Regions from separate parts of the Polycladomyces zharkentensis genome, predicted to be linked through region 2. Evidence: riboswitches for the same ligand, from Rfam matches in the RefSeq annotation. Region 2 holds a riboswitch; the other holds the start of a gene.
The links. A riboswitch is a leader RNA that binds a small molecule or an ion and turns the genes downstream of it on or off. The one in region 2 is predicted to bind S-adenosylmethionine.

Region 1 (3,681 bases), on a different contig from region 2:
CACAGCGGTCGCCGCCGTGAGCTGCTCCTGCCACTGACGCTCCAACTGTTTCCGTTTGTCGGGGTCAGTCAGCCGGTTGGCCAATTCCAATCCGTCCATCGCATCTTTGGCGTACAGAACCAGCCCGTCGTATTCGGGGCGGATACGGGTTTCCGTGAACTTTCGGGTCAAAGCAGCCCCTCCCACCAACAAGGGAACGTTGATTCCTGCCGTTTTCAAATCCTGTGCGGTAATGACCATCTGTTGTGCCGATTTGACCAACAGCCCGGACAAACCGATGGCGTCCGGCTGTTCCTTGCGGCAGGCGGCAATCAGTTGCTCCGGCGGCACCTTGATCCCCAGGTTGACCACTTCAAATCCGTTGTTGGACAGGATGATTTCCACCAGGTTTTTGCCGATGTCGTGCACATCTCCCTTGACCGTGGCCAACAGAATCTTGCCTTTGATGTTCGACTCTGTTTTCTCCATAAACGGCTCCAGAAACGCGACAGCCGCCTTCATCACTTCGGCACTTTGCAGCACTTCGGCCACGATCAGTTGATTGTCGTTGAACAACCGTCCCACTTCGTCCATCCCGGCCATCAGCGGACCGTTGATGATCTCCAGCGGGCTGTACTTCTCCAGCGCCAGCTTGAGATCATCGATCAATCCGTCCTTGGTTCCCTCCACGATATATTGCGCCAGCCGCTCTTCCAACGGCAACGTTTCTCCCGATGACTTCGTCTCCGTTTTTTTGGCGCGGTAAAACTGGACAAACTCGGCCAACACTGCCTCATAGTTTTCATGGTTGGTCTCAAACAGCAACCGCTCCGCCAAACGGACTTCTTCCTGCGGGATGGACGCATAACGCTCCAGTTTTTCGGTATTGACGATGGCGTAGTCCAATCCCGTCTTGGTACAGTGATACAAAAAGACGGCGTTTAACACTTCCCGTCCCGCCGGCGGCAATCCGAACGACACGTTGGAGATGCCCAGGATCGTCTGGCAACGCGGCAAACGTTCCTTGATGAGACGAATGCCCTCCACGGTTTCCTTGGCCGATCCGATGTACGCTTCATCACCCGTCCCGACGGGGAAAACCAGCGGGTCGAAAATGATGTCCTCTTCCGGAATGCCGTACTTTTCCGTCAACAAGCGGTAGGAGCGTTCAGCCACCTCCCACTTCCGTTCGCGGTCGACGGCCATGCCCCGTTCGTCGATCGTGCCCACGACGACCGCCGCGCCGTAGCGGTGAATCAGGGGCACCACCCTTTCAAAGCGCTCTTCCCCGTCTTCCAGGTTGATCGAATTGAGAATGGCTTTGCCCTGCGAAAACTTCAACGCCTCCTCCATTACCTCGGGCGATGTGGAGTCGATCATCAGCGGCGCTTTGATCACCTTGACGGCATAGGTCAAAAACCGCCGCATATCCTCCAGTTCGTCCCTGTCGGGATCAGCCAGGCACACGTCAATCACCTGAGCGCCGTTTTTCACCTGTTTTCGGGCGATTTCCGCAGCGGCTTCATATTCCCCTTCCTGGATCAGGTTTCGGAATTTGCGCGACCCGATCACGTTGGTCCGCTCACCGACGAGAATCGGTCGATTGTCCGCTTCCACATAAACGGGTTCGATGCCGGATACCGCCGGGATGCGCCGTTCCGGTACGGGACGGGGGCGTTTGTCCTTCAGCGCCTCCGCCAGCGCACGGATGTGATCCGGTGTCGTACCGCAACATCCGCCCGCCATATTGAGCCACCCGGCTTCGGCAAAGGCAGCCAACTTGGCGGCCAGTCCCTCCGGCGTTTCATGATACCTTCCCTCTTCGTCCGGAAGACCGGCGTTGGGATAACAGCTTACCCCACAACCGGCCATCGAAGCCAGCGTCCGCAAGTGGTCACGCATAAATTCCGGGCCGGTCGCACAGTTCAACCCCACGGACAAGGGGCGGAGATGGGAGATGGACACGTAAAAGGCCTCCACATTTTGCCCGGCCAACATCGTGCCCATCGGTTCGATCGTGCCGGAAATCAGAATCGGCACTTCGGTTCCCAACTCCGCAAATGCCCGCCGGATTCCGATTCCGCCCGCTTTCACATTCAGCGTGTCCTGGGATGTCTCCAGCAGCAACGCATCCACGCCGCCCAACAACAGTGCACGCGCCTGTTCGTAATACGCATCCACCAGTTGGTCGAACGTGACACCGCCCGTCACCGAGAGCGTCTTGGTTGTCGGTCCCATCGCCCCGGCCACATACCGGGGAGAACCGTCCCGCTTCCATTTGTCAACGGCTTTGCGGGCGCAGGCCACCGCTGCGCGGTTGATCTCTTCCACACGGTTTTCCAGTCCGTACTCGGCCAGCACCACCGACGTGGCACCGAACGTGTTGGTCTCCACAATGTCTGCTCCCGCTTCCAGATACGCTTCATGAATGGATTGGATCAGGTCGGGGCGTGTCAGGTTGAGTATTTCGTTACATCCCTCATACTCTTCACCACCAAAATCCTCCGCCGTCAAACGGGCATTTTGCAGCATCGTTCCCATCGCGCCGTCCAGAATCAGGATTTTTTCTCTCATCCGTTCTGCCAACGGTTGAATACCCATGGCCATCATCCTCTTTCCTTCCATCAAATAAAAAACCTTTCATCTCTGATCGGATGAAAGGTTGGCGTCGTAAACGCGCAAACTCTCATCTCCCAGAGATACCCTCTGCAGGAATTGGCACCACATTTGAAAGGCAATCCCTCTCAAATAGGTTGCCGGGCTTCATCGGGCCAGTCCCTCCGCCACTCTGGATAAGAGTTCCGCTAATCGGATTATGTGATTTTTTCGGAACAGACGAACGAAAAGGATTTGGAGATAAATATACAAAAAGAACGGGGCACCTGTCAATTGATTTCAGATCTTTGATTCGGGTGAACCTTTTTCCTCCCGCTCCGACTCGAGCGTGTCTGGTCCATATGGTCCGCATTGTTTTCCCGGCTTTCTCCCCAGAACCTCCCGAAAAACGGATCATGTCCGCTTCGAACCGTTGGGCGAAAGAACCAAGCCAAGTGCGCTTCGCTCAGGGATGCTCGCAATGGGGTTCCTCCGACGCTTCGTTCTGCCGTCAACCCGGAAAGGATGCCTCCCTGACTAACCAGACACACCCTCCTCCATCCTCTCTTTCACCATACTATATGCGCTTTGAAAGAAACTTTTCTCCGTGTTTGTCCGACCGGGCCGCCCGTTTTTACTTCTCAGGTGCCCACACGCTCCTTCGTCCCGTTCTGCCGCCGGCAGATCGTTGCCACCGCCTGAGCAACGGTCAACCGATCGCAACCGTTATGCATCCCGTTCCGTCACCGTTTCAACAGCCTCGTCCGTTGCTCCCTTCCGGGCCGCCATCAGGAACCAAGTGATCAATACAAACGCCGTCAGTGCCAAAAAGGGAATGGTGACAAATCCGAACCAGTTGATGTATTCGCCCGTGCACGGCACCCCGCGCGTGCAGGGAGTGAACGACTTCATCGCCGGTACCTTTTGCAGCAGATAATGATAAAGCGAAATGGAACCGCCGATCACACTGAGCGGAAGCGTGTAGGAAATGATCCCCCGGTCATCCCGATAACTGGCGATTCCCAGCAACACCGTCAACGGATACATAAAAATCCGCTGGAACCAGCACAACTTGCACGGTTCAAACATCGCGATCTCGCTGAAATA
Region 2 (3,681 bases):
TGCAGGAAACGGCATGTCCGACAAATGTTTTCGGATAGGGTGTCAGCCGCTCCAGCAACGGTTCTTTCAACAGATCGTCCACCCGGTCCCGCGGTACGTCGGGGATGATCACGTTTTGCGTGTTTACCGTGCGCACGGAACCCGAGCCGTATTTGTCCGCAAGATCGGCCAGTTGGAAAAACTCTTCTGCGGACGTCCGGCCGACGGGAATATTGAGTCCCACGTAGCAAAGCCCTTCCTGTTTTTGCGGATGCACACCCGTGAAATACCCGCCGTTCCACTCCTTCAACTGATCTTCCCCGCGGGAGGGATAAGGGCCGATCAGTTCGGTCAACACTTGCAAAAATTTCTCCGGTCCCCAGTCGGCAACCAGGAACTTCAGACGGGCACGATGCCGTTTTTCACGGTAACCGTAATCCCGGAACACTTTGGTGATTCCGACCGCCACATCCACCACTTGTTCCGGGCGCACAAACAGATCCAACTGCTGCGCCAGATGCGGCCGGTTGGACAATCCGCCGCCCACCCACACGTGGAATCCGACTACCCGTTCTCCGTCGATCTCCTTGATCGCAGGCGTGAAGGCGACATCGTTGATTTGTGCGTGCCCCGCATTGTGAATGTTGGCGGATACGGAAATTTTGTATTTCCTGGGCAAATTGGAAAATTCCTTGTTCAGCAAGAAAGTCTTCTCCAGTTCGGAAACGATCGGACGCGTATCGATCAGCTCATACGGATCGATTCCCGCCAACGGGTTACCGACAATATTGCGCGGACAGTCTCCACATGCCTCGTAAGAGTACAAACCCACTTCGTTCAACCGGCGGAAAATATCCGGGATATTCTCAATCCGAAGCCAGTGATACTGCACCGCCTGCCGTGTGGTCACATCGATGAGACCCCGGCCGTAATCGCGGGCAACTTCGGCCAGCACGCGCACTTGCCGAGAGTTCAGCACGCCCGTCGGAATCCGCACCCGCATCATGAAATAACCGTCAGATTTGGGTCGTTGCAGGTACAATCCCGCCCATTTGAAGCGGGCAAATTCCTCTTCGGGTATTGACTCAAACCCGGTTTGGGCGTATTTCTCGATATCGGGAATGACATCCAAACCGTCTTTTTCCAGTTTCAGTTTTTCCACTTCGTTCAGACGATCGATATCTTTCGCCCATTTCCATTGTTGCTGTTGCGCCATGATCGCTCCCCCTTTGATGAAAAAACCCCTTTTCCCGACGGGAGAAAAGGGGCGGTTTTTTCTCGATAACGCCTTTTTTCTCCCCATCTTCGAGAACCCGCGGTTCTCTCCGGAATTGGCACCGGGTTCCGCCCCGAGGGTCGAAACTGGTTGCCGAGGCTTCACAGGGCCGAGTCCCTCCACCTCTCTGGATGGGAAAGCAGGTATATTGCCAAAACCGAGTTAACCACTCAGATTAGTAAACTAAACTGATTTGTTGTCATGATACTCCGATTTGTCGCTATTGTCAACCCGTTTTCAAAAAAATTTTTTTAATAGGAACTGCCTATCTGTGAGAAAACCCCAAGCGCACCGAAGCCGTCCACTGCATGTTTGTCGCTTTTTGATACAATGGAAGAGGATCTGCCCCAAGGCATCATGGGTGTGTCCGGCCATCATCAGGTGGGCCGCATGCTGCGCCCACAGTTTCAAATCGCCTTGATTTGCTGGGCACAGGGGAAGCGATGCACACGATAGGAATCAAGACACGACCTCAAAAGGAGGAGATGGAAATTGGAACTGCTGGTTTATCTCGCGGGGCAAATTCATGACGATTGGCGCGAACAATTGCGAAAAAAAGCGGAAGAGCGCGGCCTGCCGATCATCTTTAAAGGGCCGCAGGAAGATCATGACCGCTCAGACGCGATCGGCGAACTCATCAAAGGAAAACAGCCCAACGCGGTATACCGCGATCATGCTGCGTCCGAACTGAACAATCTGCGGACACGAATCTGGATGCAGAAAGCGGATGTGGTGATTGCGCTGTTTGGTGAGAAATACCGGCAATGGAACACGGCGATGGACGCGGCCATGGCCATCCAGATGGGAAAACCGCTCATTTTGGTTCGCCCCGAAAGCCTGCATCATCCGTTGAAAGAGCTGTCCCAAAGGGCGCAAGTGACCGTGGAAACAGTAGACCAAGCGTTGGATGCACTGGCTTACGTTTTGGAGTAAGCAAAAAAAAATCCGTTTCCCCTGGCAGTACCGGAAACGGACACCGCTTCATCCAAGTCGGCTCCACCTGTTGATCGGGCCGGCTTTTTTGCCGTTTAAGATTCACCGGCCAAAGCGGCGGGCCGATCATCAAACACCACATAATCGATATTGATGTTGAGAAACATGTGATCCTTGCCGGTTTGCCTGTCGCGAACCACGATGAAATCCCTGCCGACGCCGCGCAGCGTGCCGGTGGTTTTTTTCGCAGGCCACTGGGGATTGTTTTCAAAAGTAAGATACACCGTCACTGTTTTCCCGATGTTGCGGTGGAGCAGGTCTTCCGAATACACACGCCGTCTTTGCTGTGTTACCGACGCGTCATCCCATCCTTGAACCGACAGGGAACCGTTTCCGTGTGGATAGTAATAAGGCCAATACACCTGTGCTCCTCCTTTTCTCAATATACATCCGGACACGATGCGGGTAAGGGGATGTAAAAGCAATGACTTTTGTACCTCCCGCTATGGGGCTGGTTGAACCATCGCGGGGGACATGGACCGACCGGTTTGAAAAACCACAGCGCATTGGAAGCCGGATCGTATCGCTCGCCCCGGATGACCCTGCGAGCCAGACGAATGTCACGACTTCTTGCCGCTTGATAGAAGTACGGCCTCTGCACGGCTTCAAACCCGCCGGGCGATTGGAACACCATCGCCCTGATCGACCGGAGCCCCTCAAAATCCAGACAATCGCCAACCACCCTGTTGACCCCGACGTTGCCGACCAACAACATCGCCATCTGACCATCCCCTTCCGCCTCCGCCCGCATCAAACGCGCCAACAATTTCACTTCTTCACTGGTGGCTCGAACCGGCATGGAATCACCTCGCGGCTATTCTATGTGAAGGCGGGGGCAAAAAGAACAATTCAGGTTGTGGACGAAGTCTGCGGGTTCCGTTTTCCCGTCTCCGCTCCGTAGCGACGGCCAAGTCGCTTCACGGGAAAATCGGACCTGTTCCTCCAAAGGGTGGCCTTTTCCCACGATCGGCCTTTGATCTTGCCAAAGGAAAACGGCTCACGCAAAAACACAATGGCAGACCACTTTGTCAGCAATCTCACGCTTTGCCACCATGCATCCCTATTCCGCCCGGTATGCCACCTTTCCGTTTACCACGGTCATGACCACCCGCGCCTTCAGGATCTCATCCGGTTCCGCGTCGGAAAGTGTACGGTCCAACACGGTAAAATCGGCCCATTTCCCCGGTTTGACCGACCCTCGTTCCCTTTCTTTTCCTTCGGCAAACGCGCTTCCCACCGTCCACAGACGCAACGCTTCCGTTACGGTGAGTCTTTGTTCGGGTCCGTACCCCGGGTGTGCAGTCTCCTCCGGATGACGACGGGTGACCGCGGCGTGGATGCCCAGCAACGGATTCAAGGGTTCGATCGGTGCATCGCTCCCTCCGGCACACACCACGCCCGAATGGAGCAGAGACTTCCACGCATAGGCATAC

Region 1: it holds a riboswitch for S-adenosylmethionine, as region 2 does, so the genes downstream of both, metH (methionine synthase) here and JQC72_RS04895 (nitrite/sulfite reductase) in region 2, are expected to answer to the same signal.

What each region holds. Positions count from the first base shown of each region.
Region 1 covers NZ_JAFHAP010000011.1:89,247-92,927, reverse strand. The annotation lists gene metH (methionine synthase) at 1-2,580, opposite strand, end outside; SAM riboswitch class I at 2,663-2,778, opposite strand; gene JQC72_RS12600 (disulfide oxidoreductase) at 3,301-3,681, opposite strand, start outside.
Region 2 covers NZ_JAFHAP010000005.1:81,003-84,683, reverse strand. The annotation lists gene JQC72_RS04895 (nitrite/sulfite reductase) at 1-1,195, opposite strand, end outside; SAM riboswitch class I at 1,276-1,393, opposite strand; gene JQC72_RS04890 (YtoQ family protein) at 1,748-2,188, shown strand; gene JQC72_RS04885 (spore coat protein GerQ) at 2,284-2,610, opposite strand; gene JQC72_RS04880 (cell wall hydrolase) at 2,628-3,047, opposite strand; gene JQC72_RS04875 (amidohydrolase) at 3,309-3,681, opposite strand, start outside.